2 regions of the Camelimonas sp. ID_303_24 genome follow, and region 2 is predicted to be linked to the other one. Evidence: riboswitches for the same ligand, from Rfam matches in the RefSeq annotation. Region 2 holds a riboswitch; the other holds the start of a gene.
What was found. Region 2 has a riboswitch for S-adenosylmethionine ahead of ACERNI_RS04515 (O-succinylhomoserine sulfhydrylase). Riboswitches for the same ligand answer to the same signal wherever they lie in the genome.
Positions count from the first base shown of each region.

Region 1 (15,063 bases), on a different contig from region 2:
CGCGCAGCGCTTCATAAACCGCGCGCAAATGGGTGACGTCGCCAAGGGCGTAGCTGACCTGCTGGTCGGTGAGGGGGCGGCGCGACCAGTCGGTGAAGCGCGAGGTCTTGTCGATTCGCGCGCGGGCCAGATCGCTGACCAGCTGCTCATAGGACACGGAATCGCCATAGCCACAGACCATGGCGGCGACCTGGCTGTCGAACAGCGGCGTCGGGATCACATGGCCCATGAACCAGATGATCTCCACATCCTGCCGGGCGGAGTGAAACACCTTCACCACGGCGGGATTGGTCATCAGTTCGAAAAACGGGGCCAGATCAAGGCCTGGGGCCAGCGGATCCACCAGAATCGCCTCATCGGGCGACGCCATCTGGATCAGGCAGAGCTTCGAATAATACGTCGTCTCGCGCAGAAACTCTGTATCGACCGTCACATAGGGATGGGCGGCGAGGCGGGCGCAGGCCGCCGCAAGTTCGGCGGATGAAGTAACTGGCAGCATAACCGGGCTATAGACCACGCTGGGAGGAATGTCCCGACTGTTTAGCTTTTTTGCTGCGTCGGCGCCATAATTTCTCCGCAAGGAGCTGTCTGCGCCTCCCGCAGGGCGTCCGCCATTGACAATGGGGGCGCCGTATGGGTTTTGTCGCGCTCCAACATGCCGCCGGCGTTGCCAAATTTCCCGGCGTCCCCGTTTTTTCAAGGATCTGGCGCAAGACAATGCATCGTTACCGCTCCCATACGTGTGGCGCCCTGCGCGCGTCGGATATCGGCAGCCAGGCGCGACTTTCCGGATGGTGTCACCGTATCCGTGATCACGGCGGCGTGCTGTTTATCGACCTGCGCGATCACTATGGCGTCGTGCAGTGCGTGGTCGATCCCGATTCGCCCGTGTTCAGCCTGATGGAGCAGGTGCGGTCCGAGTGGGTGGTGCGCGTCGACGGCAAGGTCCGCGCCCGTCCCGAGGGCACCGTCAATCCGGAGCTGCCCACCGGCGAGATCGAGATTTACGTCACTGACGCCGAGGTGCTGGGCGCCGCCTCCGAGTTGCCGCTGCCGGTGTTCGGCGATCAGGAATATCCTGAAGAGATCCGTCTGAAGTACCGCTTCCTCGATCTGCGCCGCGAGAAGCTGCACGCCAACATCATGAAGCGCGGGCGCATCATCACCAGCATGCGCAACCGCATGCAGGATCAGGGCTTCTTCGAGTTCCAGACGCCGATCCTGACCGCGTCGTCGCCGGAAGGCGCCCGCGACTTCCTGGTGCCGAGCCGCATCCACCCCGGCAAGTTCTACGCCCTGCCGCAGGCGCCGCAGCAGTACAAGCAGCTCATCATGATGAGCGGCTTCGACCGCTACTTCCAGATCGCGCCGTGCTTCCGCGACGAGGATCCGCGCGCCGACCGCCTGCCGGGCGAGTTCTACCAGCTCGACCTGGAAATGAGCTTCGTCGAGCAGGAAGACATTTTCGCCGCCGTCGAGCCGGTGATCACCGGCGTGTTCGAGGAGTTCGCCGACGGCAAGCCGGTGACCAAGAACTGGCCGCGCATTCCTTACGCGCAATCCCTGCGCAAATACGGCACCGACAAGCCGGACCTGCGTAACCCGCTGGTCATGCAGGAGGTGTCTGAGCATTTCCGCGGCTCCAACTTCAAGGTGTTCGCCAGCATGCTGGAGAAGGCCGGCAATGAGGTGTGGGCGATTCCCGGTCCGGGCGGCGCCAGCCGCTCGTTCTGCGACCGCATGAATTCCTGGGCGCAGGGCGAAGGCCAGAAGGGCCTTGGCTACATCATGTGGGGCGCTGCCGAGGGCGAGGGCGCCACGGGCGTGGTTGGTCGGGGGCCCATCGCCAACAACATCGGGCCGGAGCGCACCGAAGCCATCCGCCAGGCCCTGGGCCTGAAGGAAGGCGACGCCGCCTTCTTCGTCGCTGGCGATCCGCAGAAGTTTTACAAATTCGCCGGCATGGCCCGCACCAAGGTGGGCGAGGACCTGAAGCTGGTCGATCACGACCGTTACGAGCTGGCCTGGATCGTCGACTTCCCGTTCTACGAGTGGAACGAGGACGAGAAGAAGATCGACTTCTCGCACAATCCGTTCTCGATGCCGCAAGGCGGTCTGGAGGCCCTGAACAGCCAGGACCCGCTGACCATCAACGCTTTCCAGTACGACATCGCCTGCAACGGCTATGAAATCGCCTCCGGCGGCATCCGCAACCACCGCCCCGAGGCGATGGTGAAGGCGTTCGAACTGGCGGGCTACGACGAGGCGACCGTGGTTGAGCGCTTCGGCGGCATGTACCGCGCCTTCCAGTATGGCGCGCCGCCCCATGGCGGCATGGCCGCTGGCGTCGATCGCATCGTCATGCTGCTCTGCGGCGTCAACAATCTGCGCGAGATCTCGCTGTTCCCGATGAACCAGCGCGCCGAAGACCTGCTGATGGGCTCGCCCGCCGAAGTGGGGCCGAAGCAGCTGCGCGAACTGCACATCCGGCTCAACCTGCCGGAGGCGTGAGGACCGTGGCCGCCAGGTCTGGTTTCCCGGGTCGCGGCCATGCCCCCAGAAGGGCCTGAACTGGAAGGGGCGTCCGCCGTCACTGGCGGGCGCCCCAATCATGTACAAGGCGCCAGATGCGCGCGCCGGGCGCCGGGTCCGTCGTCGGTGAATGCCGGCGATTCCCGTGAATTCTGGCAGCGTCATGGAGACGTGGGATGAGCGCTGACACCCCGGTCACCGCCATCGTGGTGGCGTGGAACAGCGCCGACGCGCTGCCGGAGTGCCTGACGGCGCTGAACCGCGAGGGCGTCGCCGTCATCGTTGTCGACAACGCCAGCAGCGATGACACGGCGGCGGTGGCCGCGGCCCACGGCGCGCGCGTCATTCGCAATGCGCGCAATGAGGGCTACGGGCGCGGCAACAATATCGGCGTCGCCGCCGCCGGCAGCGACTTCATCCTCGTTATCAATCCCGATTGCGCGCCTGATCCGGGCTGCGTCGCGGCGCTGCTCGCCGCCGCCGGGCGCTGGCCGGACGCCGGCATGCTGGCGCCGCGCATCATCGAGCCGGACGGCCGGCTGTTTTTCCAGCGCCGCTCGCTGCTCTCGCCCTATCTGACCAATCCGCCCGACATCCTGCGCCTGCCGGAAGGCGATTGCTGCGCGCCGTTCCTTTCGGGCGCCTGCCTGCTGATGCGCCGCGCGGTTTTTGAACGGCTGGGCGGCTACGATCCCAATATCTTCCTGTTCTATGAGGATGACGACCTGTGTCGCCGCGTCGCCGAAGCGGGCCTGGCGCTGGTGCATGTGCATGCGGCTGTCGCCCGGCACGGACGCGGCAAATCGGCGGGCAGGGCGCCTGGCCGGGTGTTTCGCGCCCGCTGGCACATGGCGTGGTCGCAGGCTTATGTAGCCGACAAATGGAAATTGCCGTCGCCAGCCCTGGCCACGGCCCTGGTCAATGGCGGCAAGACGCTGCTGGCCCTGTTCAGCTTCCGCCGCGCCACCATCGAGCGTTATGCGGGGAGCGCGGCGGGCGCCCTGGCTTTCCTGAGGGGCAGGCGGGCGCTGGCGCGGGAGAATCTGGAGCCGGCAACGCCGGATGCAAGCGACGGCGGGTGACCAGATGCGTCGGGGGCGCTGGGATTTCTCGCGATGTCATGTCTCACAATGTCATTTCTCGCGATGTTCTGGATGCGCGGCAAATTGCGGCCGGCCCTGGGCCGGGAATTTGCGCGATCGTTCTGATTCACTGCGCTTTCTTAACGCTACATGGTGTCTGCTACGCTGGAGCGCGGTCCAGTCCCGCATGTGGTCATGCGCGATGGTCGTACCGGAAGGCTGGAGTCTGTCTTGCGAAGCCTGGAGCGCTTTACGGTCAGGCGGAAGCGTCGGATCGACTGGAATTCGCTCCAGGTAAAGGCTCCGGTTCACAGGGCAGGCGCCGGCCCCTTGCACTGACGTATTTTCGGCGCGAAGGGTGGAAGCTGCTTGTCCGGCAAGTGCGCGAGGGCATGGCGGCGGGATGAACCGGGGCGGGATGGCCAGAGGCGAGATGGGCAGAGGGATGACCAGCAGGATCGAGCGTGTCGGCGCGGTGCAGGCCGGGGAGGCCGTGGCGGCGGAACCGTGGCGGGGCGGGCTCCTGGGCGCCCCCACGGTGACGGAGGCCTCCGTCGGTCGCGCCAACAATTTCAACCTGCTGCGCCTGGTGATGGCGGTGGCCGTCGTCGTTTCGCATGGCTTCAGCGTCATCACCGGCAATGTGCACGACGAGCCGCTGACAGCCGCGACCGGCTATACCCTGGGCGAGCACGCCGTGAACGGCTTCTTCGTCATTTCCGGCTTCCTGGTCACCATGAGTTTCGACCGGCGCGGCTGGCTTGACTACGCCCTGGCGCGCGTTCTGCGCATCGCGCCGGGTCTGATCGTCGCCACGCTGATGGTTGGCCTGGTGTTTGGCGCGGCGCTCAGCTCGCTCGGGCCGTTTCGCTACCTGGCGGACGCCGGAACCTGGAAATTCGTCGTCCAGACCTTGACCACCTACAAGAGCAACACCGTCTTGCCTGGGGTGTTTGAGAACAACCCGTTCCGCTTCCCCATGGGAACGGTGTGGACCCTCAAATATGAGGTGATCTGTTACGCGGCCGTGTTCGTCATCGGCGCGCTCGGCCTGCTGCGCAGCCGCCGGCTGGCGCTTGGCCTGCTGCTGTCGCTGACCGCCGCCCTGCTGTTGCTGGACTGGCTGCAACCGGACGCAGCCAAGGGCCTGCAGACCGCCGTGCGGCTGCCGTTGCTGTTCACGGCCGGCGCGGTGTTCTATCGCTTTGGCGGCTCCATCCGCCTGTCGATCCTGGTGGCGATGTTCATGGTCGCCGGCGTTGTGCTGCTGCGGAATACCTTCGCCTACAACACGGCGCTGTTCCTCACCGAGGCCTATTGCCTGATGTGGCTGGCGCTGGTTCCGGTCAGCCGTCTCCTCCCCGAGCCGCGCGATGACATTTCCTACGGCGTCTATCTGTACGGCTGGCCCATCCAGCAGGCGTTGCACGCGCTGTTTCCGCTGGCCGGCGCGCTCGTCCTGCTGGCGCCGGCGCTGGCGCTCACCGTGCTCGTTGGCTTCGTCTCGTGGCGGATGGTTGAGAAGCCGGCTCTCAATATCAAGCGCCGTATCCTTGACCGGCGCGACCGCCCGCGGCCGATCTGACGCGCCTCCCGGCAGGCTGACCAGGGCCCTGCGGTGAAATTGGCCGGGGCATACCCGTCTGGACACGACAAGGCCCGCGCCATGCGCGGGCCTTGTCATTGATAGCCGCGAAAGCCGGTGATCTGGCGGTTCAGGGCTTTTGCGCTTCAGCGCTTCCTGTTGCCGATATCGCTCATGTCGAAAGGCGTCGTCTGGTAGATCTCGTTGATCCAGTTGCCGAACAGCAGGTGAGCGTGGCTGCGCCAGCGGTTGTTCGGCATATGCTCCGGATTGTCCCCCGGGAAATAGTCGTGCGGAATCGCCATCGGCACATTGGCGCTGAGGTCACGGAAGTACTCTTCGGCCAGGGAGGTCGAGTCATACTCGATGTGGTTGAACATGTGCAGCGAGGCGGTGGCCGGATCGTCCAGCAGGCACAGGCCCGCCCTGTCGCTTTCCGCCAGCACCTTCACGCCGGAACCGGCCGGAATATCGCTCTTGAGCACCTCGGTCCAGCGCGACACCGGCACCGAGAAATCATCCGAGAAGCCGCGCAGATAGGGCGAGGCCGGACACAGGTTGCGATGGCGGAACACGCCGAACGCCTTCTGTTCCAGCTCATACTTCGGCATGCCGTGGAAATGGTGCACGGCGGCCTGGGCGCCCCAGCAGATGTTGAAGGAGCGGTGCACATTGGTCTGCGTCCAGTCGAAGATCTGGCGCAGTTCATCCCAATAGTTCACCTCCTCGAACGGCAGCCGCTCCACCGGCGCGCCGGTGATGATGAAACCGTCGAACTTCTCATCCCGGATCTCCTCCCACGTGCGGTAGAAGGCAATCATGTGCTCGGCTGATGTGTTGCGCGGCGTGTGGCCGGAGATGCGCACCAGCGTCATCTCCACCTGCAATGGCGTCGCGCCGATCAGGCGGGCGATCTGCGTCTCGGTCCGGATCTTGTTGGGCATCAGGTTGAGGAAGCCGATGCGCAGCGGGCGGATATCCTGACGCACGGCGTCGGTTTCCCGCATGACCATCACGCCCTCGGCCTCAAGGGTGCTGAAAGCAGGCAGGTCATCGGGCAGCTTGATGGGCATCGGCGCATCCACTCGGGTTTCGCGCTCTCCGTGCAGACGGAAAACGCGTCGACAAACGACAGCGCGCAGGCGGCGGGTGGCCGTCTCGCGCTCCGGATTCGGGCAGGTGGATGCGGTGGCTGGTTCCGTTTGGTTGCCGGTCTGGCCACATCCTCCCCTGAGGGGAGCGCCACCTTGCCCGGAACAGGCAGGTTGGCGTTGGGAATGCATCCCAACTCCTGATGTAACGCTCTGTTTAAGCCGGATTCCCTCCACGCACAAGAGGGACGTTTCACGCCAGGGCGCATCCGCGGAAAATAATTCTGCGAGGGCCATCTGTCTGGAAGGATTTCATCCAGGCGGGCGCCGTTTCGCGTCGGGAAGCCGCGTCAGGGCAGGCGGGTGGAGCAAATTTTGATCCGCGCCAGCTGACGTTGCGCCGGTCGCGGATCGCGATATCCCGCCCGTTGCGCCCCCTCTCAGCCGCCGTCGCGAATTTTCCGGACGGCGGCGGCGAAGGCCGTCACATCCGTGTCCTGCAGCAGCGGCAGCAGCGTTTGCACCTGCTCCTTCGGCAGGTCCCACCAGGCGCTGGCGAGCAGGGCGGCGATGTCCGGTTCGCTGAAACGGTAGCGGATGATCCGGGCCGGGTTGCCGCCGACGATGGCGTAGGGCGGCACATCCTTCGTCACCACCGCGCGCGCGGCAACCACGGCGCCATGACCAACCGTCACGCCGGAGAGGATCATGCAGCCCGAGCCGAGCCATACGTCATGGCCAATATGCACGTCGCCCGAGGTGGCGTGGTAGTCGCTGTTCGCGCCCGGCCAGACAGTGGGGAAAGCCGGGAAGGGAAAGGTCGAGACCCAGTCCAGCCGGTGGTTGCCGCCGAGCAGGATCTCCACCTTGTCGGCGATGGAGCAATAGCGGCCGATGCTGAGCTTGGCGCCTGATTCAGCGAACCGCACCTTGGGGCGGCCATAGCTGTAGGCGCCAAAGCTGAAGCCGCGTTTTTTCGCCAGATTCGCCAGATGCACGCGGGTTTCGTTGTGCGGATTGCGCCACTGTCCGATCAGCCCCATGCCTGGTCGTTCTCCCGGGAGGTCAGTTCAACACACCCGCACATGCAACGGGCGTCGCAATGTGCGACGCCCGCGCCATAACGTCAAAGCCTGTTCGGGCCTACTTTGTCGTGGCCTTGAAGTCGAGCGCATCGAACAGCGCGTCCGGGTTGCCGGAGGCTGCGCCAATGACCAATTCGCTGATCGGGTCGCCGTCCGGCTTCCGCGATGTGGCGGAGAGGCTCAGGGAGCCGCTGTCGCGGATGAACTTGCCGAGCGCGCTGGTCAGCGCTTTGGCGCCGTCGCTGGAGCCAATCATCGACGGCAGCAGCATCTGCGCCAGGGCGGCCCAGCCGGCCCGCACCTGGGTCGCGTCGCTGTCGCCCTGTTCCTTAGCCTGCAATTCGGCGAAGCGCTTCGCAAAACCGCTGTCGGTCACGTCCAGCGAGAGGTTCTTCAGCCGGGAGGCGAGCAGCAACTGCTGGCGCCGGTCTTCGTTGGCCGTGAACAGCTCCTGGCTGACATTGCCCAGCAGGCCGGTGATCCTGACGCTGCCGATATCGGCGGCGCCGAAGTAAAACCCGCCGATGCGCAACTGCTGCGTGGCGGCGTCCCATTTGCTGTCGATTGAGGCCGACAGGTCGAGCTTGTCGTAGCCCATGGCGTGCAGCTTGGTCAGGGTGGCGTTCACGGAGGAGTCGTCGTCCTCGCTATCGTCATCCTTCTTCGGCTTCGGCAGGTCGATCACCAGGCGGTCGAGGCTGGTTTCGACGGCGGTGGGCACGCCATTGACCGGGTCGCTGTAAGAGCCGGAAAAACCCTGGACGGTGAATTTGACCCGCTCGCCCGGCGCATCGGGGCTGGCGACGTTGACGTCGATATTCTTCAGGGTCACGCCGCCGGTCGTCGGGGTCAGCGATGACAGGGCAGAATCGTCATCCTTGCCGGCGGCCGCGGCGGCGGAAAGCTTGCGGAACATATCCGCGAGCTTCACCGCAAAGTTGCTGATGCTGCCCTCGCCGATGGCCACGTGATCGCCCTCGACAGGGGCCACCTTCAGGCCGGAGAAGCTGAGCCCACCCTGGGCGACGGCGGAGCCGAACGACAGCGAGGCGATCTCGCCGCGCACGCGCGGCGCCGGCTTGTCGTCGCTTTTGGCGTCCTTGTTCTGGGCATTCTGGCCCTTCGCGTCAGCCTGCTTGCCCGCGTCCTCCTCGTCGTCGTCGCTGCCTTGATCAGGAACGTCGAATGTCATGCCGGTGATGGTGGCCTCGCCGAACGAGAAGGCCTCCAGGATGTCGGCGACATTGCCGTAATAGGCGGCGCGGGCCTTGGGCTCCAGGTCGTCGGGATTCGTCACCGCCTCGATGCCGGCGGTCAGTTCGAGCAGCGGCGTATTGAGCAGGCGGGCTTTGAAGTCCTTGCCGCTCACGCGCTTGATGGCGAAGCTTGCGTCGTCGCTTTTGACGGTGATGTCGCTGGCCGAGAAGGCGCCATAGGCCGGCTGCAACTGGCGATCGGCGTCATTGGCGGCGGCCTCGGTGTAAAGCCGCGCCACAAGCGCCAGATTGACCTGCTCCATGGCCGTCTGGCCGATAGAGCCGCTGGAATTGACCTCGCCCGCCTTCGTGGCGAACGTCGCGCCGCTGGCGGTGATGGCGCCGGCGACGCCGTTCTTCAGATCCGTGATGGTGATCTGCTTCCAGGTCGATGACGATTCGGCCTTGTCGGTCTTCTGGATGAGGACAAGCTCGGGCAGGGTGGCGCGGCTGACGCTGATGTCGACCAGGCGTTTCGCCAGCGGCGTGGCGCTTGTCTTGTCAAAAATGGCGCGCAGGCGCGCTTCGTCCACATTGTCGCCAGCGACTTCGAGCCGGGGAATGCGCAAGGTGAACTGCTTGCCGCTGATCTCGATGTCCGTCAGCGTGACGGACCCGGCTGCCTCGGCGGCGCTCGAAAGGCCGAAGTGGCCAGGCGTGGCGATGGAGCCGACCGAAATCCGCACGCCGTCCTGGCTGGCGGCCACGCGATCAAGTGTCACCGAGCCGGACACCGGATCGACCGAGACGCCGGCCACATCGACGCCGGCGCTGGCGAGGGCGCCGCGCACCTCGCGCGCCGTCCACTGGGCCCCGCCCGCCAGCACGGCGCCGGTGACGACGAATGCCAGCGCGCCGCCTGCTGCGATCCGGCGCGCGGGCCGCCTGCGGGAATTCGCCGGGGCGCCTGCCGGGGGCTGCGCATGGGACGACGTCAGTCTGGAATTCATGGGGGTAACAGTCCTCGGTGGCGTACGGTTGGCTGCGGGTTGGCGGACTTGTTCAGGCTGCCGCCCCCGCCATGAAGAACGACTGGGCGATGCGCGACAGCAGGCAGATGCCGGATCCGGTTCACCAGACGCCGCCACGCCATGGTTGTGGGACGCAACCATGGCGGCTGTAGAGCAAAATCTGGTCGTGCGGGCAAATCCGCCCGGCAATCCGCCCGGGTGGGAGATGGCGCTCCACGAGGCTACGCTCAAGGGGCGCCGGAGGAGAGGCCCGGAAAGCGCCTCCAGAGAGAGGCGCATCGGGAGTGAGACACATCAAAAGAAGGCGCATCTGGGCGAGCGCGCCAGACCGGGGCCGGAACTACAGGGCGAACGACGTGCCGCAACCGCAGGAGGCCGTGGCGTTGGGGTTCTCGATCCTGAACGCCTGTCCCATCAGGTCGTCGACGAAGTCGATCACCGATCCCTGCATGTATTCCAGCGAGACCGGATCAACCAGGACGCCAGCGCCGTCGCGCTCAATGACAATGTCGTCATCGGCGCGGTCACGGTCGATGTCGAAGACGTACTGAAAGCCCGAGCAGCCGCCGCCGTTGACGCTGATGCGCAGCATCGCGCCGCTCGGCTCATTGGCCAGCACCTGCCGGATCCGGCGGGCGGCGCGCTCTGTGACGGTGACGTTCTGCATCGCGGTGTTCCTGCAACATACGGCCAGGAGCCTCTGGCGCCAGCCAGCGGCTTTCCCTGGGCCTGCGCGAAAGGTATGTCCACCAGGGCGCGGCTTCAAGCACCCGGGCGTCCGCGCGCGAATGCCCGGGTGGAAAGTCGGCGGCCTGGCTGTCTGGCCGTCTGGTGGAATTGCAGGTTGAATTGCAGGTGAAATTCCTGGCGCCGGAACACGCCGCCAGGCGCGCCCGGACGGTTCCTGGCGCGGGAATGGCTGGTGGAATGGCCCGCCTTCCACGCCGGAAGGCGCGCGCAGCGGTGGACATGTTTGGGGGGTCTCAGATGACGCATCTGCGTCTGCACGGCGAGCGGTGGACGGCGGCCTGGGCCTGCAATCCGGGGGAGAGCCGGGGGCGTCGCTGGCCCGATGACGATTCGCCCACCCGCAGCCCGTTTCAGCGCGACCGCGACCGGATCATTCACGCAACGGCCTTCCGGCGGCTGAAGCACAAGACCCAGGTGTTCGTGCAGCATGAGGGCGATCATTATCGCACCCGTCTGACCCACACGATCGAGGTGAGCCAGATCGCCCGGGCCATCGCCCGCTGCCTGGGCCTCGACGAGGATCTGGCCGAGGCCATCGCCCTGGCGCATGATCTGGGCCACACGCCGTTTGGCCATGCGGGTGAGGATGCCCTGGAGGCCTGCACGCGGAGCATCGGCGGCTTCGATCACAATGCCCAGGCGCTGCGCGTGGTGACGCGGCTGGAGAGGCGCTACGCCGCCTGGGACGGGCTGAATCTGACCTGGGAAGCCCTGGAAGGTCTGGTGAAGCACAACGGGCCATTGCTCGACGCCAGCGGCCAGCCAACGGCGCGCTACGCCGCGCGCGGCGTGCCGGTGGCCATTCTGGAATACAACGCCATTCATGATCTGTGGCTGCATACCCAGGCCAGCGCCGAGGCCCAGTGCGCCGCTATCGCCGACGATATCGCCTATAACGCCCACGACCTTGATGACGGCTGGCGCGCCGGGCTGTTCGCGGCGGACGACGTGCGCAAGGCGCCTTTTCTCGCCGGCATTCTCCATGAGGTGGAGCAACTCTGGCCCGACCTTGATCTGGCCCGGACGATTCACGAGGTTGTCCGCCGGGTCATCACCCGGTTCGTCGAGGACGTGATTGCTGAAAGCGGTCGTCGAATCACCGCCCTTGGTCCGGCGGACGCCGACGCGATCCGGTTCGCGCCAGAGCCGGTGGTGGCGTTCTCGGAACGAATGGCCGCCGCTGACCGCGACATGAAGCAGTTTCTGTTTCCCCACATGTACCGGCACCGGCGGCTGATGCGCCTGCGCGAGGGGGCGGACTCCATCGTCCGCGATCTCCACGCCCGTTTCCTGGCCGAGCCGGAACTGCTCCCGGCGGAATGGCGGCGCGATCTCAACGGCGAGGCGGGGGAAGACATGCGGCTGCAACGGCGGGTGGCTGATTATATCGCCGGCATGACCGACAGCTACGCCCTGGCGCGTCACCAGGCGCTGTTCCCCCATACCCCCGACGTGACCGCCCGGCCTGAAGCCTGGACCGGCGGACACGATATTTCAGACCATTGACCGGATTGCCGGCAACTGGCCGGTTTTGGCGGCGTCCAGGTCCTGGCCGCTCCGTCGCCCCAGCCCGTGCGTAACTGGCCGCCGTATCCGCCGCCAGCAACGCCTGGCGCCTATGCCTCCCGGCGCCGCATGAGTCGGGCTGATTGGGTTTTGGCATGACTCCTGCTATTGGGGCGGCAGGACTATTGCGGGCGGCGGGATCATTGCGGGCGGCGCGATCCGGAATTGACGCCCAGCGGCCGCCAGGCTTGTGAAGAAGCGTTTTGCAATGAACATTTTTGATATTTACGAACAGCGTTTGAAAACGGTGCTTGAAGGTCTTGCCGCCACCGGCGCCATGCCCGGGGGGCTGGATCTCTCCCGCGTGGTGGTGGAGCCGCCGCGCGACATGAGCCATGGCGATCTCGCCACCAATGCGGCCATGGTGCTGGCGAAGGAAGCGAAGACCAATCCGCGCGCCCTGGCGGCATTGATCGTCGGTCCGCTCGGCGAAGTCGAGGGCGTGGCGTCTGTAGAGATTGCAGGCCCTGGATTTATAAATATACGATTGAAATCAAGCGTTTATCTTGATGTTCTAAAGGCTGTTGTCAACGATCCACAAGCCTTTGGCCGTGCCGCTGCCGGTCGTGGCGCGGTCAATGTGGAGTATGTCTCGGCCAATCCGACCGGCCCGATGCACGTGGGGCACGGGCGCGGCGCGGTGTTTGGCGATGCGCTCGCCAGCCTGCTGGCGTTCGCCGGTCATGACGTGACCCGCGAGTATTATATCAACGACGCCGGCGCCCAGGTCGACGTGCTCGGCCGCTCCGCTTTTCTGCGTTATCGCGAGGCGCTCGGGGAGGATATCGGCGAGATTCCGGCGGGTCTGTATCCGGGCGACTATCTGGTTCCGGTCGGCAAGGCCCTTGCGGAGGCTCACGGTCAGGCCCTGCTGCAGATGCCGGAGGAGGCGTGGCTGCCAATCGTCCGTGACGCCGCCATCGACGCCATGATGGCGATGATCCGGGGTGATCTCGCGGCGATCGGCATCAGCCACGACGTGTTCTTCTCGGAGCGTTCGCTTTCCCGGGGGCCCGACGGCGACCAGATTGGAGCGACCATCGCTGACCTGCGCGCCCGCGACCTGGTGTATGAGGGCCGGTTGCCGCCGCCGAAGGGCCAGCCGGTGGAGGATTGGGAGGATCGCGAGCAGACCCTGTTCCGCGCCACCGCCTTTGGCGACGACGTGGACCGCCCGCTGCTCAAGTCCGACGGCTCCTACACCTATTTCGCCGCCGACATCGCCTATCACCGCTCAAAATACCAGCGCGGCTTCGCCAGCATGATCGACGTCTGGGGCGCCGACCATGGCGGCTATGTAAAGCGCATGAACGCAGCTGTCGCCGCCGTCACCAGCGGCAATGGCAAGCTTGACGTGAAGCTGTGCCAGCTGGTTCGCTTGCTTCGCGATGGCGAACAGGTTAAAATGTCCAAGCGTTCCGGTGACTTCGTCACACTTCGTGATGTGATTGATGAGGTCGGATCAGACCCGGTTCGCTTTATGATGCTGTTCCGGAAGAACGACGCCACGCTGGATTTCGATCTTGCGAAAGTGGTTGAACAATCCAGGGATAACGCCGTGTTTTATGTGCAATATGCACATGCGCGTTGTGCTTCGGTGTTCCGTCAGGCGGCTGAAGCTTTCCCGGGGCGCAGTTTTGACCAGGCGGCTCTCGCTGGCGCCAGGATGGACGCGTTGTCCGACGCCTCGGAGGTCGATCTGTTGCGGTGGCTGGCGCAATATCCGCGCGTCATCGCGGCTGCGGCTGCGGCGCATGAACCGCATCGCGTCGCATTCTACCTGTATGATCTGGCAAGCGCCTTCCACAGTCACTGGAACAGGGGGCGCGACGCCGTGGCCTTACGGTTTGTTAACCAGGAGAATTCAGAGTTGACCCAAGCACGGCTGGCCCTCGTTGACGCGGTCCGGTCGGTTCTGGCTTCGGGTCTCGGGGTGCTGGGGGTCGGAGCGCCTGAGGAAATGCGCTGAACGGACCGGTCGCGTCGGTCGTTGCTTGCGTATTCCCGGGCTGCCAGCTCACAAAAGGAAACGGAACGCGCCGATGACTGACCGATCCTCCTCCCGCGTTGCGCTCGATCTTGATGCGCTTGAAGCAGGCATCGCCAGCACTGGCGAGCCTTCGCGCGCCGGCGGGGCGTCCGAAGACGCCCGCCTTGCAGAACTGGCCCGCATCGTCGGGCAGAATGACCGTTTTCGCGATTTGCTGCGCGCTCCGGCGGGCGGCGATCGCGTCGCCCCGTTGCAGGCCGCATGGCAGGAGCCAGCGCCGGCGCATGCGGAAGATCCGGCCCATCTGCGGGCATGGATGAATACCCCCGCCACAGGCCACGCAGCCGCGCATGATGCCGGCGCCGCTGACCCGCAGTGGGACGCTTACCACCAGCGTCAGCAGCCCGCCTCATATCAGCAGGCCGCGGCCTGGGACGACGCCGGCCAGGTTCAGCATGGTCACGGTTCCGCCCATGCCGGGCAGGGTTGGGATGGCGGCGCTGGCGCTGCGGCATCCGGCGCGGCTTCCTGGCCAGCCCAGCCGGAGCAGGATCACTATGGCGCGGGGCGCCACGAGTTTGCTCCGGCGCTCGATCCGCTGGAGGCGATTGAAGGCGCCCGCCTGCGTCGCCGCCGGCGGTCGCGCACGCCGCTGTATGCAGCGGTTGGCGTTGTCGCGCTGTGTGTCGCCGCGTCTGCTGGTTACTTCGGTTTGCGTGGCGGCGGCGCTGGCGGAAGCGGCGAGGCGCCGGTCATCCACGCCGACGCCTCGGCTGTGAAGGTGAAGCCGCCGGCGGACAGCGCCGCGGCGCCGGCGCCCACCAAGGAAATTTACGAGCAAATCGCCAGGGCTCCAGGCGAGACGAAGGTTGTCGCCAGCAACGAGCAGCCGGTGGACGTGGAGCAGACCCTGCGCCAGCAGCGCGCCGCCGCTGTCGCCGCCGGCAAGCTGCCGTCCGAGGTTGGCAATGAATCCGGCACGTTTGGCGCGCCGGGCGTTGCGCCGTTGCCGACCCACGCCGCCAACCGCGATCCGCGCTCTGGCCTCGGCGAGCCGCGCCGGGTCCGCACGGTTTCCATCGGTCCCGACGGCAAGGTGCGGGATGCCGGCCAGCAGCAGGCTGCCGTGCCGCAGTCCGTTCGCGAGACGGCCCA
Region 1 covers NZ_JBLLJM010000002.1:497,912-512,974, reverse strand. The annotation lists gene rnd (ribonuclease D) at 1-499, opposite strand, end outside; gene aspS (aspartate--tRNA ligase) at 718-2,511, shown strand; gene ACERNI_RS02730 (glycosyltransferase family 2 protein) at 2,709-3,614, shown strand; gene ACERNI_RS02725 (acyltransferase family protein) at 4,060-5,199, shown strand; gene ACERNI_RS02720 (homoserine O-succinyltransferase) at 5,346-6,272, opposite strand; SAM-I-IV-variant riboswitch at 6,392-6,502, opposite strand; gene ACERNI_RS02715 (CatB-related O-acetyltransferase) at 6,731-7,333, opposite strand; gene ACERNI_RS02710 (hypothetical protein) at 7,434-9,581, opposite strand; gene erpA (iron-sulfur cluster insertion protein ErpA) at 9,943-10,269, opposite strand; gene ACERNI_RS02700 (deoxyguanosinetriphosphate triphosphohydrolase) at 10,590-11,858, shown strand; gene argS (arginine--tRNA ligase) at 12,127-13,887, shown strand; gene ACERNI_RS02690 (SPOR domain-containing protein) at 13,961-15,063, shown strand, end outside.
Region 1: linked by a shared signal. The riboswitch ahead of ACERNI_RS02720 (homoserine O-succinyltransferase) and the one ahead of ACERNI_RS04515 (O-succinylhomoserine sulfhydrylase) in region 2 are both predicted to bind S-adenosylmethionine.

Region 2 (15,063 bases):
AAGAAATGCGCCAGCCAAAAAATGGATTGTTTCCGCAATCCGTACGGAAACGCCGCCGCCATTATAGCACGCCGCCCCGGGAACGCCGTCTCATGACAGGCGGAGCGACGACAATTTCCGGTTGGCGACAGAAAATGTCAGGAAATTTTACGCCGCCAGCTGGCTGATCACGGCGTTGAGCACCGGAAAGCCGGCGGGCGTGATGGCCAGCCGTTCGCCGTCGCGGCGGATCAGACCGTGCTCCGTGAGGTCGCGAATGCGGCCAGCGTCGAGCGGCCGGCCGGCAAGGGCTGCATAGCGGGCCGGAACAATGCCCTCGGCAAGGCGCAGGCCCATCACCAGATATTCGTCGCCCTGGGCCTCAGCCGTCAGGCTTTCCGTTTCGGTGAGGCCGTGACCCTGGCGCTCCACCTGCTCCAGCCATTTCTCCGGCGCCAGTTCGGTGGCCATGGCCAGGCGTCCGTCCGGGCCAACCAGCCGGCCGTGGGCGCCCGGGCCGACGCCAGCGTATTCGCCATAGCGCCAGTACACCAGGTTGTGCCGGCTTTCCGCCCCGGGGCGCGCATGGTTCGACACCTCATAGGCCGGCATGCCGTGGCGGTCGCAAACCTCCTGGGTCACGTCCCACAGCGCCCGCGCCAGATCCTCGTCCGGCGTCGTCAGCTTGCCGGCGCGATACAGCCGGTCGAACCAGGTGCCGGGTTCGATGGTCAGCTGGTACAGCGACAGGTGCTCGACGGCGCGCGCGATCGCCTGTTCCAGCTCGGCCCGCCAGGCGGCTGCGGTCTGGTGCGGGCGGGCGTAGATCAGGTCGAACGAATAGCGCTCGAAAATTTCCCCGGCCACGCGCACAGCCGCCAGCGCTTCTTCAGCGCTGTGCAGGCGGCCAAGCCGTTTCAGGTCGGGATCATTGAGCGCCTGGACGCCGAGCGAGACGCGGTTGACCCCGGCGGCGCGGTAATCGCGGAACCGGCCGGCCTCGACGCTGGTGGGGTTGGCCTCCAGGGTGATTTCCGCATCCGGCGCCACCGGCCACAAACCCGCGATGGCGTCGAGGATGGCGCCAACCGTCGCGCCCTGCATCAGCGACGGGGTGCCGCCGCCGAAGAAGATGCTGGTCACCGTGCGGTCCGGGGCGATGGCGGCGCGATGCGCCAGCTCGGTCCTGAACGCCGCCACATAACGCGCCTCATCCACGGGCGCTCGGCGCACATGGCTGTTGAAGTCGCAATAGGGGCATTTGGAGGCGCAGAACGGCCAGTGCACATAAACGCCGAAGCCGGCGTCAAACGGCGCGCGCGCGGGAACGGCGGGGACAGCGGCGGGCGCCTGGGAGGCAGGGGACTGTTGCATGATGTGGTGTGGGCCTGAATGCGTTATGCCGCGCCGCCCGGCGTCCCGGCCGATCCGTGGCAATGGGCGCAGATGCCGTCAATCTCGACGATCTTCGCCGCCGGCGTGAATTGCGAGGTCTTCAGCAGGTCGCCGATCGCCGTATTGATCGCCGGGGATTCCAGCTCATCGACCCCGCCGCAGCGGGCGCAGATCAGGAACACGGTGACGTCGCCGGCGTCGTGCTGGTGTGGGCAGGCGATGAAGGCGTTGCGCGTCACCAGCCGGTGCACGAATCCCTGCCCGGTCAAAAATTCGAGCACCCGGTAGACGGTCACCGGAGCGATCCGCTTGCCCGACTGGCCGGCCAGGATCTCGGCCAGGTCATAGGCGCCCAGCGGCCGGTGGGTTTCATACAGGGCCGCCAGCACCGAGCGGCGCAGATCGGTCAGCCGCACGCCGCGCTCGCGGCACAGGCGGTCAGCCTCGGCCATGGCGATGGGCGCCTGCCTGCGGCGGGCGTCGGCATGGGCGCACTGCGCGTGATCATGCGCGCCGTGCGCATGCTGTGCGTGCGTCGGCTGGCCATGGTCGTGGCGGCCATCATCGCCCTGCTGGTGGGCGCCGTGCTGTGCGTGGCCGTGCCTGATGGTCATGATCCTGGTCCTGGCGAACCCTCCGTCGCCGCTCCATCCGTATTGTGGGCGCCGGCGCCCGCCGGCGCAACCCGGCGAGGGTTGCGATGGCCCGCCGGCCGTCCGCAAATGTTTCAGTTCCGCCGCAGCCGCCAGACGCAGGTGCGCTTCACCTCGCTGTCCTCCAGCTCCCGCGTCACCGGCACCTCATAGACAGCGATCTGGGTGAGACGGGCTTTCGGCAGGTAGCTGCGGCCCGGATCGCCAATCACCACGGCGGCGCCGCGCCCGGCCAGGGCTTCCAGCCAGCTGATGACCCGCGCCGCCAGATCGCGCTCATAGCAGATATCGCCGGCAAGCACGACGTCCCAGCCCTCATCGCGCCAGTCACTGGCGGGCCATGCGCCGTCCTGCTGTTCGCCAAGCAGATTGTCGGTCCGCACCGCGATGCGGGCGTTGTTGAGCGCCGCGTTGATGCCGATGGCGCTGGCGGAAAACGGATCGATGTCCACCGCTTCCACATGCGCCGCGCCGGCCCGCGCCGCCGCGATGGCCACCAGACCGGAGCCGGAGGCAAAATCCAGAACCCGTTTGCCGGCTACCGTTTCAGGGTTGTCGAGGATGTAGCGCGCCAGCGCCTGGCCGCCGGCCCAGGCAAAGGCCCAAAATGGCGGAGGCAGCCCGATTTCGCCCAGCTCTTCCTCGGTTTTCTTCCACAACTCCGTCGCTTCGGTGGCGAGGCAAAGGGAAATCTCCGGGGCGTGCGGCGTCGCCGTGATGGCGGTGTGGGCGCGAATGAAGGCGTCGTGGTCGTCGATCATTTCAGCGGGCGTCCAGCAGGCTGGCGTACATGGCTTTGACGCGCGCCATCACATGCCGTTCGGTAAAGCCGGACAGCAGGCGGGCGCGCGCCGCTTCGCCACAGGCAAGGACGAGGTCGCGGTCACTGGCAAGGCGCACGAGAACATCGGCCAGCGCAGCCGCATCGTCGGGCGGGGCGATGAAGCCGTCAACGCCGTCGCGGGCGAAATGGCGGCAGCCTGGCACGTCGGTGGTGACGATGGCGCGGCCGCAGGCCGCCGCCTCCAGCAGGGTGCGCGGCAGGCCCTCGCCACCGCGCGACGGCAGCAGCGCCACATGGTGATCGCGCCAGACGCCGGCGATGTCGCTGGTGCGGCCATGCCAGGTCACGCCGGGGCGCGCGTTCCATTCACGCAGCGTGTTTTCCGGAATGGCGCGCGGATTGGACGGATCGGGCGCGCCAAACAGCGACAGGCTGACGTCGGCCCCGCGCGCCCGGGCGAGCCGCACCGCTTCCACCGCCAGATCGACGCCCTTCGACCACAACATCCGCGCCACCACGGCGACGCGTAGCGTCGGGCCTTGCGGTTGTGGCGCCGGGGTAAACTGCTCCGGGTCGACGCCGGCGCCGCCAACGATCACCACGCGCGGATCGTCCGGCGCCAGATCGAGGCCGGCGGCGTCGTCCGGGTTCTCGAACAGATAACGGGTGGTGGCGTTCTCCAGCGGCCCGCGCACGAAGGCGCGGATTGCCCGCGCCGCGTTGGCGCCCAGCGCATCCTTGCGGGCGCCGAGGAAGCCGAGGCCGGTCAGGGCGAACACCCGGCGGGCGATGCCGGCGCGGCGCGCCGCGACGCCGCCGATCAGGATCGGCCGCAGCGCCACCATATGCAGGATGTCGGGCTGCTCGCGTTTCAGGATGGCGGCGAGGCGCGCCACATTGGCCAGCACGGCGAACGGGTTCAGGCTCTTGCGCTCGGCCTCCAGGGCGATGACGCGCGCCCCGGTTGCCTCAAGCACGCCCTGGTGCTCGCGGACCCGGGTGATGATGACCACGTCGAGGCCCATCTCCCGCGCCGCCCGCGCCATGGGCAGGAAGTGCGAGGCGAAAAACCAGTCCTCGGTGATCAGGAAGGCGAGCAGCGGCGCGCGCCGGGCGGGCGCCGCGCCGGCGGTCACGGACGTCGCTGCCATGGCGGCGGCGATGTCAGAACGCCTTGAAGGTGATGAGCGTCCGGGTGTCGGCGATGCCGGGGATCGGCTGCACCTTCTCGGCGACGAAATGGCCGATGTCCACGTCCCGGTCCACATGGAATTTGGCGATAATGTCGAAGTCGCCGGCGATCGAATAGATCTCGGAGGCGATCTCGCGGTCGGCGAGGGCGCTGGCCACGGCGTAGGTCTGGCCGAGTTTGCACTTGATCTGGACGAAGAAGGTCTGCATGGGCGCCGCTCATACCGGAGCGTCTTCCAGAAAGGCGGAGGCCGCCTTACGTCAGGAAAACGCACCCAATCAAAGGGATGAAGCAAAATTCCGGTTCAGCGTGAACCGATCCTGCCACAAGCCGTTTCAAGGAAAATGTCCGCCACTTTCCCGGAGAAATGCGGCGGGAGCGCGCCAGGCCCTGAGGCGCGGACAGGCTCCCGCTCCGCTCCGCTTGTTAGCACGCCGGCGCGCCGCGCCCAAACGCCTTCTGGGCCCGCGTGAAACTCACGTCCGTTCGAGCGCGTCCGTGAGGTCGGCGATCAGGTCGTCGGCATGCTCGAGGCCGACCGAAAGCCGCAACAGGCCGTCGGAGACGCCCATGGCCGCCCGCGCCGCGTCGTCGAAACGCTGGTGCGTGGTGGTGGCGGGATGGGTGATCAGGCTTTTGGCGTCGCCCAGATTGTTGGAAATCTTCACCAGCGACAGGGCGTTCATGAAGCGGAACGCCGCCGCCTTGCCGCCTTTCACCTCCAGCGCCACCAGCGTCGAGCCGGCCCGCATCTGCCGGGCGATCAGCTCCGCCTGCGGATGGTCGGCGCGGCCGGGATAGATCAGCTTCGACACCCTGGGGTGACTCGCCAAAGCGTCGGCGACAGCGCCGGCGTTGGCGGTCTGCTGGCGCACGCGCACGGCGAGCGTCTCAAGCCCCTTCAGCATCACCCAGGCGTTGAACGGCGACATCGCCGGCCCGGTCTGGCGCAGGAAGTTGAAGATGTGGGCCTGGATGAAGGCCTGGCTGCCCAGAATGACGCCGCCAAGACAGCGCCCCTGGCCGTCGATGTGCTTGGTGGTCGAATAGACCACGCAATCGGCGCCCAGTTCCAGCGGGCTTTGCCACAGCGGCGTGGCGAACACATTGTCCACCACCAGCGAGGCGCCGACGGAATGCACGATCTCCGCCACGCCGGCGATGTCGACAATGCTCAGGGTCGGGTTGGCCGGGCTCTCGATCAGCGCCGTCCTGGTGTTGGGTCGCACGGCGGCGCGCCACTGGTCGAGGTCCTCGCCGTCGACCAGCGTCGTTTCCACGCCATAGCGCGGCAGCAACTCATCGGTCAGCCAGCGCGAGGAGCCGAACAGCGCCCGGGCGGCCACCACATGGTCGCCAGCGCTGACCTGGGCGAGAATGGCGGCGGTGACGGCGGCCATGCCGGAGGCGGTGGCGCGCGCCGCCTCGGCGCCTTCCAGCGCCGCCATGCGCTGCTCGAACATCTCGACCGTGGGATTGGAAAACCGCGAGTAGAGATAGCCTGGTGATTCACCCTTGAAGCGGGCTTCGCATTCCTCGGCGGTTTCGTAGACATGCCCCTGGGTGAGGAACATGGCTTCCGAGGTCTCGCCGAACTGCGAGCGCAGCGAACCGGCGTGAACCAGACGTGATTCCGGATGAAGAGGGCGGTTGATGGCCACGATCGTCTCCCCGACAACAGCGCCGCGCGGCGGCGCGTCATGCCCCACGCCGGCGATCCGGGCGGACATGAAAAAACCCGGCCAGAAAGCCGGGTCGCTCAAAAAACGTCCGCGGCCCTTTAGCGAATTATTTAACGTGGCTGCAAGCCGGCCGGCCAAATCACCACGGATGTGAAAGACTTACGCCCGGGTTTCCCGTCCGTCAAGCCGCCGCGTCGCCCCGGCGGGAGACGCGGCGGGCCCTGTCCTGAAAACGGGCCGGGGCGCGCCGTGCAGGCGATCCGCTCCGGCCCGTCTGGTCAATAGGCCGGCGCCGAGATCACGCCCCTGTCGGTGGTGACGACCCAGCGCTGCCCGCGTCGCTCGATGCCGGCGATGCGGCCGAGCCCCGGCACGCTCTGGCCGCGCCGCACCTCGACGACGCCAGCGCTGCGGCCTTCCAGCACCGCGACGCCGCCATAGACATTATGCAGCACCCAGCCCCGCACCGGACCCGTCGGCCGGGGCGGTTGCGCCGGTTCCGGAATCAGTCCTGGAGGACGCAGGCCGTCCTGGGGCTCATCGTTTGGCGCATAGGCCTGCTGCGCCGGCTCCTGACGCAAGGGCGCTTCCTGACGCGGCGCCCGCTCCGCCGGCATCGCGGAGCTTACGGACGGATCAATCTGGCTCCGTCCGCCGCCGTTCGCGGCAAGACGCTGTTCGAGGCCGGCGATGCGGCGCTCGAGGCCGGCAACCGCCGCATCCTCGCGTCCGTTCGCGGCGGTCTGCGGGCGGCCAGCCTGGGCGGCGTCCAGACCGGCGATTTTCTGCTCAAGCGTCTTGAGGCGGTTCTCGACAGCGTCCGGCAGAACGGTGGAGGCGCCAGCCTTCTGCTCCAGGGCGTCCAGGCGGGCGCTCAAGCCGGCGGCGGCTTTTTCCACTGTTTCAACAGCCGAGCTGCGGGCGGTCGCGGCGGCGCGCTCCTTTTCCAGTTCTTCCATCGCTGTGGCGATCTTGCCGTCGCTGGCGGCCGGGGCCGGGGGGCCGCCGGTTCTGGACCCGGTTCCGGCAATGGCGACAACCAGCAGCGCGGCAAACGCGCCGCCGGCCGCGCCCAGCAGCAGCGGGCGCAGGGCGGATGGCTTTGTTGGCGTGGCGGCGCCATCGGGCCGCCAGTCCGATTTTGGCTGGCGGGGCTGGTATGCGGAGGTGGTTGCGGCGGCTGCGGGCGTCGGGCCAGCGCCAGCCGCGGCCGCAGCGGTGGTCGTCGCTGTTCCTGCGGCCGGCCTGTCTGGCTGCGCCGCCGTGGCGCCAACCCTGTCAGAAGGCGAGGCCACCGGCGTGGGCGCGCTTCTGGCGATCGCGGACGTGGCCGCGGTGGATTGCGTGACGGCCGCGCCAGCTCCAGGCGCGCCAGATGCAGGGGTCCCCGGGCCGGTCGTCTTTCCTGCGTCAGAATTGCCTGCGCCAGAATTGCCGGCGCCAGAGCTGCCGTTACCTGGATTGCCGTCGCCCGGATTGCCGTTCGCCGTCGTCGCGGCCGCCAGGGGCGCGCTGTCTTTCACCGGCTGCGAAGCGGCTGTCTGCACGGGCATCTTGCCAGCGGTTCCTGTGGCGGTTGCGGCTGCCTTTCCGGCCTTCGCCGCGACTGGCGCAACCGCGGGGGGCTCAGGCGCTTTCGGCGTGGCGGCGCCCGGCGCAGGATCGCCTTTTGGCGGAGCTTTTGTATCCGCAGGCGTCTGTTTCCCGGGGCCCGCGTCGGTCTTGCCGGTTTTGGGCGCATTTGCATCCGGCCTGGCGGCGTCTGCCATGTCGCAATCCTTTCGAGACTGGTCGAGCCTTCATTCTGGAGCGCAGTTAGAGGCACATCATGATGATGACGTGGCGGCGCTGTGACCTGGCCCGGGCAAAAAGTGCAAGCCGTCAGAATGTCGAATTGTGGCAAACATCAAAAAGCGACAGCATGTTGACACTTCGTAGGAGGCGTCGCTCCGATTCGCGTGAACAGCCTTGACAAGTCGCTGTAGGGCAAGGTCATTAGCGTTCAGAGCGAAAAATTGACCTATGCACTGAAAGCATCGCAGGGCAGACTGTAGCGATGGACACAGTGTGTTCAGGAGGCGAAATATGGCTGGAATTGTGACGATACGCGGCCGAATCAGGCGCGTCGCCATGGCCGCCGCGGCGGTCTCGGCGCTTGTCGCCAATGGCGCCCATGCGCAGGAAAAGCCGGGCGCCGCCCCAGGCAAGATTTCGGATGGCGTCGTCCGTATCGGCGTACTCAACGACCAGTCAGGCGTTTACGCCGACTTCGGCGGCAAGGGCTCGGTCGCCGCCGCCCGTCTCGCCATCGAGGATTTCGGCGGCAAGGTGCTGGGCGCGCCGGTGGAGCTGATCGACGCCGACCACCAGAACAAGGCCGACATCGCCGCCGGCATCGCCCGCCGCTGGTATGACGCTGACAAGGTCGACGCCATTGTCGAGTTGACCTCCTCGTCCGCCGCTCTCGCCGTGCAGCAGCTCACGCGTGAGAAAAAACGCATCAATATCGTCACCGGCGCCGCCACCTCGGAACTGACCGGCAAGCAGTGCTCGCCCTATGGCTTCCACTGGGCGTTCGACACCCACGCCATGGCCAAGGCTGTCGGCGGCGCGCTGGTCGAGCAGGGCGGCAAGGACTGGTTCTTCCTGACCGCGGACTATGCTTTCGGTCATTCGCTTGAGGAACAGACCGCGAAATTCGTCAAATCAAAGGGCGGCAATGTCATTGGCCAGGTGCGGCATCCGCTGAACGCCTCCGATTTCTCGTCCTTCCTGCTTCAGGCCCAGAATTCCGGCGCCAAGGTCATTGGTCTGGCCAACGCCGGCATGGACACCTCCAACGCCATCAAGCAGGCGGCCGAGTTTGGCATCGTCCAGGGCGGCCAGCGCCTGGCGTCGCTGCTGATCACCCTGTCGGAAGTACATGGCCTCGGTCTGCCGGCCGCCAACGGGCTGGTGCTGAGCGAGGGCTTCTACTGGGACCTGGACGACAAGGCGCGCGCCTTCGGCCAGCGTTACCAGAAGGTGACAGGCCGGATGCCCAACATGATCCAGGCCGGCACCTATTCCGCCGTGCTGCAGTACCTGAAGGCCATCGAGGCGGCGGGTACGGATGACGCCGACGCCGTGGCGGCGAAGCTGCGCGCCATGCCTGTCGAGGACGCCTTCAGCCGCAAGGGCAAGGTCCTCGCCAACGGGCGCATGATCCACGACATGTACCTGTTTGAAGTCAAGAAGCCCTCGGAGAGCAAGCAAGCTTTTGATTACTATAAACTCCTGGCCACCATCCCCGGGAACCAGGCCTTCATGACCGTAGAGGAAAGCGGTTGCCCGCTGGCGAACTGAAAATGACAATGCCAACAAATCAAAATACTGGCGCCCCGGCCTCCGGCGGCGCCGCCGGAGGGAGCATCGTCCTGTCCGCGAAGGGACTGACCAAGGAGTTCAAGGGCTTCGTGGCGGTCAAGGACGTCGATCTGTCGGTGCGCGAAGGTTCGATCCACGCCCTGATTGGACCAAACGGCGCCGGCAAGACCACCTGCTTCAATCTGCTGACGAAATTCCTGCAGCCGACGCGCGGCGTGATCACCTATCGCGGCAAGGACATCACAGGCCTGGCCCCGGCGGAGATCGCCCGTCTCGGCGTGGTGCGTTCGTTCCAGATTTCAGCGGTGTTTCCGAGCCTGTCAGTGCTGGAGAACGTGCGCATCGCCCTGCAGCGTCCCCGGCATCTGGCGACGCAGTTCTGGAAGCCGGACACCGCCCTTTCCGTGCTGAACGACCGCGCCGCCGACCTGATCCGTTCGGTTGGTCTCGACGCGTTCATCAATCACACGGCTGGCGAGTTGCCCTATGGCCGCAAACGCGCCCTGGAGCTGGCCGCCACCCTGGCGCTGGAGCCGGACGTGATGCTGCTCGATGAGCCCATGGCCGGCATGGCCCATGAGGACATCGGCCACATCGCCGACCTGATCCGCCAGGCCGCCGCCGGCCGCACCGTCGTCATGGTCGAGCACAACCTTCACGTGGTGGAAGACCTGTGCGACGCGGTGACCGTGCTGCAGCGCGGCGAAATTCTCGCCGAAGGCGATTACCAGACCGTCAGCCAGGACCCGCGCGTCCGCGAAGCATACATGGGGTCCGAACATGACTGAGCCATTGCTCGAGGTGAAGGGCCTCCAGGCCTGGTATGGCGAGAGCCATGTGCTGCATGGCGTCGACCTTCAGGTTCACAGGGGCGAGACGGTGACGCTGCTTGGCCGCAATGGGGCCGGCAAGACCACCACCCTCAAGTCGATCATGGGCGTGCTGCGCAAGCGCCAGGGCGAGATCCGCCTCAGCGGCAAGGATCTGATGAGCCTGCCGCTGCATCATATCGCTTACGCCGGCCTTGGTTTCGTGCCGGAAGAGCGCGGCATTTTCTCCGGACTGAGCGTCCACGAGAACCTGATGCTGCCGCCGAAGGTCGCTGATGGCGGCTTTACCCTGGACGAGATCTATCACCTGTTCCCCAATCTGGCGGAGCGGCGCAACAGCCAGGGCACCAAGCTTTCCGGCGGCGAGCAGCAGATGCTGGCCATCGCGCGCATCCTGCGCACCGGCGCCAATATCCTGCTGCTGGACGAGCCCACCGAAGGCCTCGCGCCGGTGATCGTGCAGCGCATCGGCGACGTCATTCGCGCCCTCAAGGCGAAGGGCATGACCATCCTCCTCGTTGAGCAGAATTTCCGTTTTGCCCGCAAGGTGGCTGACCGCTTCTATGTGATGGAAGACGGCCACATGATCGATACGTTCCGCGCGGACGAACTCGAGGGCCGGATGGACAGCCTCAACGAAACTCTCGGTCTGTAAGGCGCTTCCGCATGGTCACCGTCTTTGGAATCTCATTGCCGGCCCTGATGGGCCAGCTCCTCATCGGGCTGATCAACGGCTCGTTCTACGCCATGCTGAGCCTCGGCCTCGCCGTCATTTTCGGCATGCTGCGGGTCATCAACTTCGCCCATGGCGCGCAATACATGCTGGGCGCGTTCTTCGCCTGGTTCCTGCTGCGTTACGCCGGCATCGGCTTCTGGCCGGCGCTGGTGCTGGCGCCGCTTGGCGTCGCCCTTGTCGGCGTGGTTATCGAGAAGGTGCTGCTGTCGCGCATCTATAACCTCGATCACCTCTACGGCCTGCTGCTCACCTTCGGCCTCGCCCTGGTGATCGAAGGCCTGTTCCGCCACTGGTATGGCACTTCGGGTCAGCCCTATTCGATCCCCTCGACCTTCCAGGGTGCGTTCAACCTCGGCTTCATGATCCTGCCGAAGTACCGCGCTTTCGTGATTGTCGCGTCGGTTGTCGTCTGTCTGGCGACGTGGCTGCTGATCGAGAAGACCAAGTTCGGCGCCTATCTGCGCGCCGCCACCGAGAACCCCACCCTGGTCCAGGCCTTCGGCGTCAACGTGCCCCGGCTGCTCACCCTGACCTACGCCATTGGCGCCGGTCTCGCCGGCCTTGCCGGCGTGCTCGCCGCTCCGGTCTACCAGGTCAGCCCGTTGATGGGACAGAACATCGTCATCATCGTCTTCGCGGTGGTGGTGATTGGCGGCATGGGCTCGATCATGGGCGCTGTCGTCACAGGTTACGTGCTGGGTCTCGTTGAAGGCCTGACCAAGGTTTTCTACCCGGAAGCTTCGAGCACGGTCATCTTCGTCATCATGGTGCTGGTGCTGCTCGTGCGCCCGGCCGGCCTGTTCGGGAAGGAATAAACCATGGCTACAAAAGCCGCTTCACCGAACGTCGCTGACGTGACCGTCGGTCACAAGACGTCGCCGCGCACCATCGCGCTGATGATCATCGGCCTCGCGCTGATCCTTGTCGCGCCGTTCCTGATCTACCCCGTCTTCGTCATGAAGGTGTTGTGCTTCGCCCTGTTCGCGGCGGCGTTCAATCTGCTTCTTGGCTACGTGGGCCTGCTCTCCTTCGGCCACGCCGCCTTCTTCGGCGGCGCCGCTTACATCACCGCTTACGCCATCAAGGCGTGGGGCTATCCGCCGGAGCTGGCGATCCTGCTCGGCACCGCCTTCGCGGCGGTGATGGGCCTGGTGTTCGGCTATGTGGCGATCAAGCGGCAGGGCATCTACTTCGCCATGATCACCATGGCGCTGGCGCAGATGTTCTTCTTCTTCTGCCTGCAGGCCCCGTTCACCGGCGGCGAGGATGGCATCCAGGGCGTGCCGCGCGGCAAGCTGTTCGGTTTCATCGACCTGTCGAACTCGCTGAACATGTATTACTTCGTGGCGGCGGTGTTCATTATCGGCTTCCTGTTCATCTGGCGGGTGGTGCATTCGCCCTTCGGCTCGATCCTGAAGGCGATCCGCGAGAACGAGCAGCGGGCCATTTCGCTTGGCTACCGCGTTTCCCGCTACAAGCTGGGCGCCTTCGTGATCTCGGCGTCGCTGGCGGGTCTCGCCGGTTCGGTGAAGGCCATCGTCTTCCAGCTCGCCTCGCTGACCGACGTGGGCTTCCAGATGTCCGGCGAAGTTGTGCTGATGACGCTGCTCGGCGGCATTGGCACCCTGATGGGCCCGGTTGTCGGCGCCGTGCTGGTGGTGAGCCTGGAGAATTATCTGGCGACCTCCTCGCTGCCGGTCCCGGTGGTCATCGGCTCCATCTTCGTGGCGTGCGTGCTGCTGTTCCGTCGCGGCATCGTTGGCGAGTTCAACGCCTGGATGGACCGCAAGCGCGGCTGAAGTCGCCGGTCAATCCGGCCTGAGACAAACGAAGCCCGGCGGCGACGCCGGGCTTTTTTCATGTCCCCGAGCCGCCTCAAGGCAGGCCTGAGCCAGGTGGGATCCGCGCCAGGTCAGGCGCGGCCCCGGAGGTGGCCGGGGCAGGGGCCATGGCCTGCTCCAGACGCACACGTTCTATTGCGTTGACGCAAGATGCGCCCCCTTCCATCCACATTCGTACATGCGCATATGCCGGCAAGACGATATGCGGCCGGCGCGACCGGTTCGCATCACAGGGGGTTCGGGGGGCTTGCCCGGAGCGCCCGACAGGAGATGCGCCATGACCTTCAACGGCATCCATCATGTCACCGCAATTGCCGGCGACGCCGCCCGTAACCGCGGCTTTTATGCCGACGTTCTGGGCCTGCGGCTGGTGAAGCGGACGGTCAATTTCGACGATCCGGGAACCTGGCACCTGTACTTTGGCGACGATGCCGGCGCGCCGGGTTCGCTGATCACCTTCTTCCCCTGGCCGCACGCGACGAAGGGGCGGGCCGGCGTTGGCGACGTCCTGCGCACCACCTTCCGGGTTCCGGCCGGATCGATCGGCTTCTGGGCGCATCGCTTCGTTGAGAAGGGCGTGCGCCATGACGGCGTCGCCCGCAGGTTCGGCGACAGCGTCATCGATTTCGAAGATCCGGACGGGACCCTGCTGTCGCTAGTCGCTTTCGGGGATGCGCCGCCGCCCGCCGATGGCGCCAGGGGAGCCGGCGCGGGCGTTCCGGCAGCGCAGGCCATCACCGGGATCGACGGCGTGACCTTGCTGCTGCGCGAAGCCGGGCCCACTGCCGCCATCCTGACCTCGGCGTTCGGCTTCCAGGAAAGAGGTCGCGAGGGCGCCGTCACCCGGCTGGCGCTGGGCGACGGGGCCGGCCGTTCGGTGGTTGACCTGCATGTCGCGGGCAATTTTCCGGGTGGTCACCTGGGACGCGGCAGCGTCCACCACGTGGCGTTCCGGGCGGCGGGCGACGCCGAGCAGGCGGAACTGGCCGCCCGGCTGCTCCAGGATCACGGCCTCAGGCCGACGGAGCAGCGCGACCGGCAGTACTTCCGCTCGATCTACTTTCGCGAGCCGGGCGGCGTGCTGTTCGAAATCGCCACTGATGAGCCCGGCTTTGCCATCGATGAGCCGGCGGGAAGCATGGGCGAGCATCTGAAGCTGCCGCCCCAGTACGAGGCGCATCGCGCCCAGATTGAAGCGGCCCTGCCGCCGCTCGGAGACTGAGCGCCATCAAACCAGACTGTCGCCGCCCGCGCGCGGCGGCGACAGGGGAAGGGAGACAGGCCATGACTGGTGTTTCCATCACCGATTTTGTTCACCGCTTCGAGCCAGGCCGCAATCAGGCCGGGCGGCCGCTGCTGCTGCTGCATGGCACCGGCGGCGACGAAAACGACCTCGTGCCGCTGGGCCGCATGCTGGCGCCGGACGCGCCCTTGCTCTCCGTGCGCGGCAAGGTGCTGGAAGGCGGCGCCCGCCGCTTCTTCCGCCGCTTCGCCGAAGGGGTGCTGGACGAGGACGATCTGCGCTTCCGGACTGACGAACTGGCGGAATTTATCGCCGCGGCGCGGGACCACTATGGCCTCGCCGCCCCGGTGGCGCTGGGCTTTTCCAACGGCGCCAATATCGCCGCCGCCATGCTGCTGCGGCGGCCCGGCGCCCTTGCTGGCGCGGCGCTGTTCCGCGCCATGGCGCCGTTCACGGGCCCGGCCTTTGCGCCGGGCGAGCCGGCTCCGCCTCTGGCGTCACAGGGCCATCCGCTCCGGGCGCTGGTGGCGTCAGGCGCCATGGATCCGGTGGTCACGTCCGACAGCCGGCAGCGGCTGGCGCGGGACCTGCGGGCCGCCGGCGTCGCGGTGCGGGATGAAACCGTGCTGGCCGGCCACGGCCTCGTCAAGGCCGATCTTGATATCGCGGGCCCCTGGCTGGCGGAAGCTCTGAAGACCTGAGGTTCAGGCTGGCGGCGGCGGCAGGCGCGCCACGCCGCCGCGGCGGAACGCCATCGGCGTCTGCGCCCAGGGAATGACGCCGTCCGGCGTCCGGGCATAAATCAGGGCGGCGTCGACAATGGCGTCGACGTCGCCCGCCAGGGTCAGATCGCCAATGATCTGGCTCCATTTGCCAGGCGCCTGCAGGGCGATCGTGCAGGGGCGGTTGCAGACGGCGAAGCACTGCACGCCGCGCACGACGATGTCGCCGCCCGCCAGACGCTGCTCCAGCGCCGCAAGCAGCGCCCGGCCCGGTTCGACATAACCCGGCGCGACGTTGACGCGCTGCCGGCAGGTCACGCAGACGGACAGGGTCGTCGCGGGCCGCGCGGCGGCGGGGGAGGGGGCGATAGCGCTCATGTCCCCGCCATAGAACATTTTTCGGTGAAACCGAACGCCGCTTTTGTCCTGACGGGTGTGCGCCAGACCCCGGGCGGCGCTTCCGTCGACGCCCTGTCCACATCATCGGGCGCAGGATCGTGTGCCCAGGATCGTGTGACAAAGCCGCTTGAGCGGCGACGGCTGGCGCCTATCATGGCGGGCAACGACAGAGCGACAGGGATGGAACATGCCTCACTTCGGCGACTTTCAGAACGAGATTTACTTCGGCGGCCTGCATGGG
Region 2 covers NZ_JBLLJM010000003.1:354,368-369,430, reverse strand. The annotation lists gene hemW (radical SAM family heme chaperone HemW) at 148-1,353, opposite strand; gene ACERNI_RS04535 (Fur family transcriptional regulator) at 1,377-1,988, opposite strand; gene ACERNI_RS04530 (class I SAM-dependent methyltransferase) at 2,102-2,788, opposite strand; gene ACERNI_RS04525 (glycosyltransferase family 4 protein) at 2,790-3,962, opposite strand; gene ACERNI_RS04520 (Lrp/AsnC ligand binding domain-containing protein) at 3,976-4,212, opposite strand; gene ACERNI_RS04515 (O-succinylhomoserine sulfhydrylase) at 4,480-5,733, opposite strand; SAM riboswitch at 5,764-5,841, opposite strand; gene ACERNI_RS04510 (hypothetical protein) at 5,964-7,238, opposite strand; gene ACERNI_RS04505 (ABC transporter substrate-binding protein) at 7,771-9,030, shown strand; gene ACERNI_RS04500 (ABC transporter ATP-binding protein) at 9,033-9,839, shown strand; gene ACERNI_RS04495 (ABC transporter ATP-binding protein) at 9,832-10,536, shown strand; gene ACERNI_RS04490 (branched-chain amino acid ABC transporter permease) at 10,548-11,432, shown strand; gene ACERNI_RS04485 (branched-chain amino acid ABC transporter permease) at 11,514-12,416, shown strand; gene ACERNI_RS04480 (ring-cleaving dioxygenase) at 12,736-13,680, shown strand; gene ACERNI_RS04475 (alpha/beta hydrolase) at 13,743-14,402, shown strand; gene ACERNI_RS04470 (DUF1636 family protein) at 14,406-14,801, opposite strand; gene ACERNI_RS04465 (alpha-hydroxy-acid oxidizing protein) at 15,010-15,063, shown strand, end outside.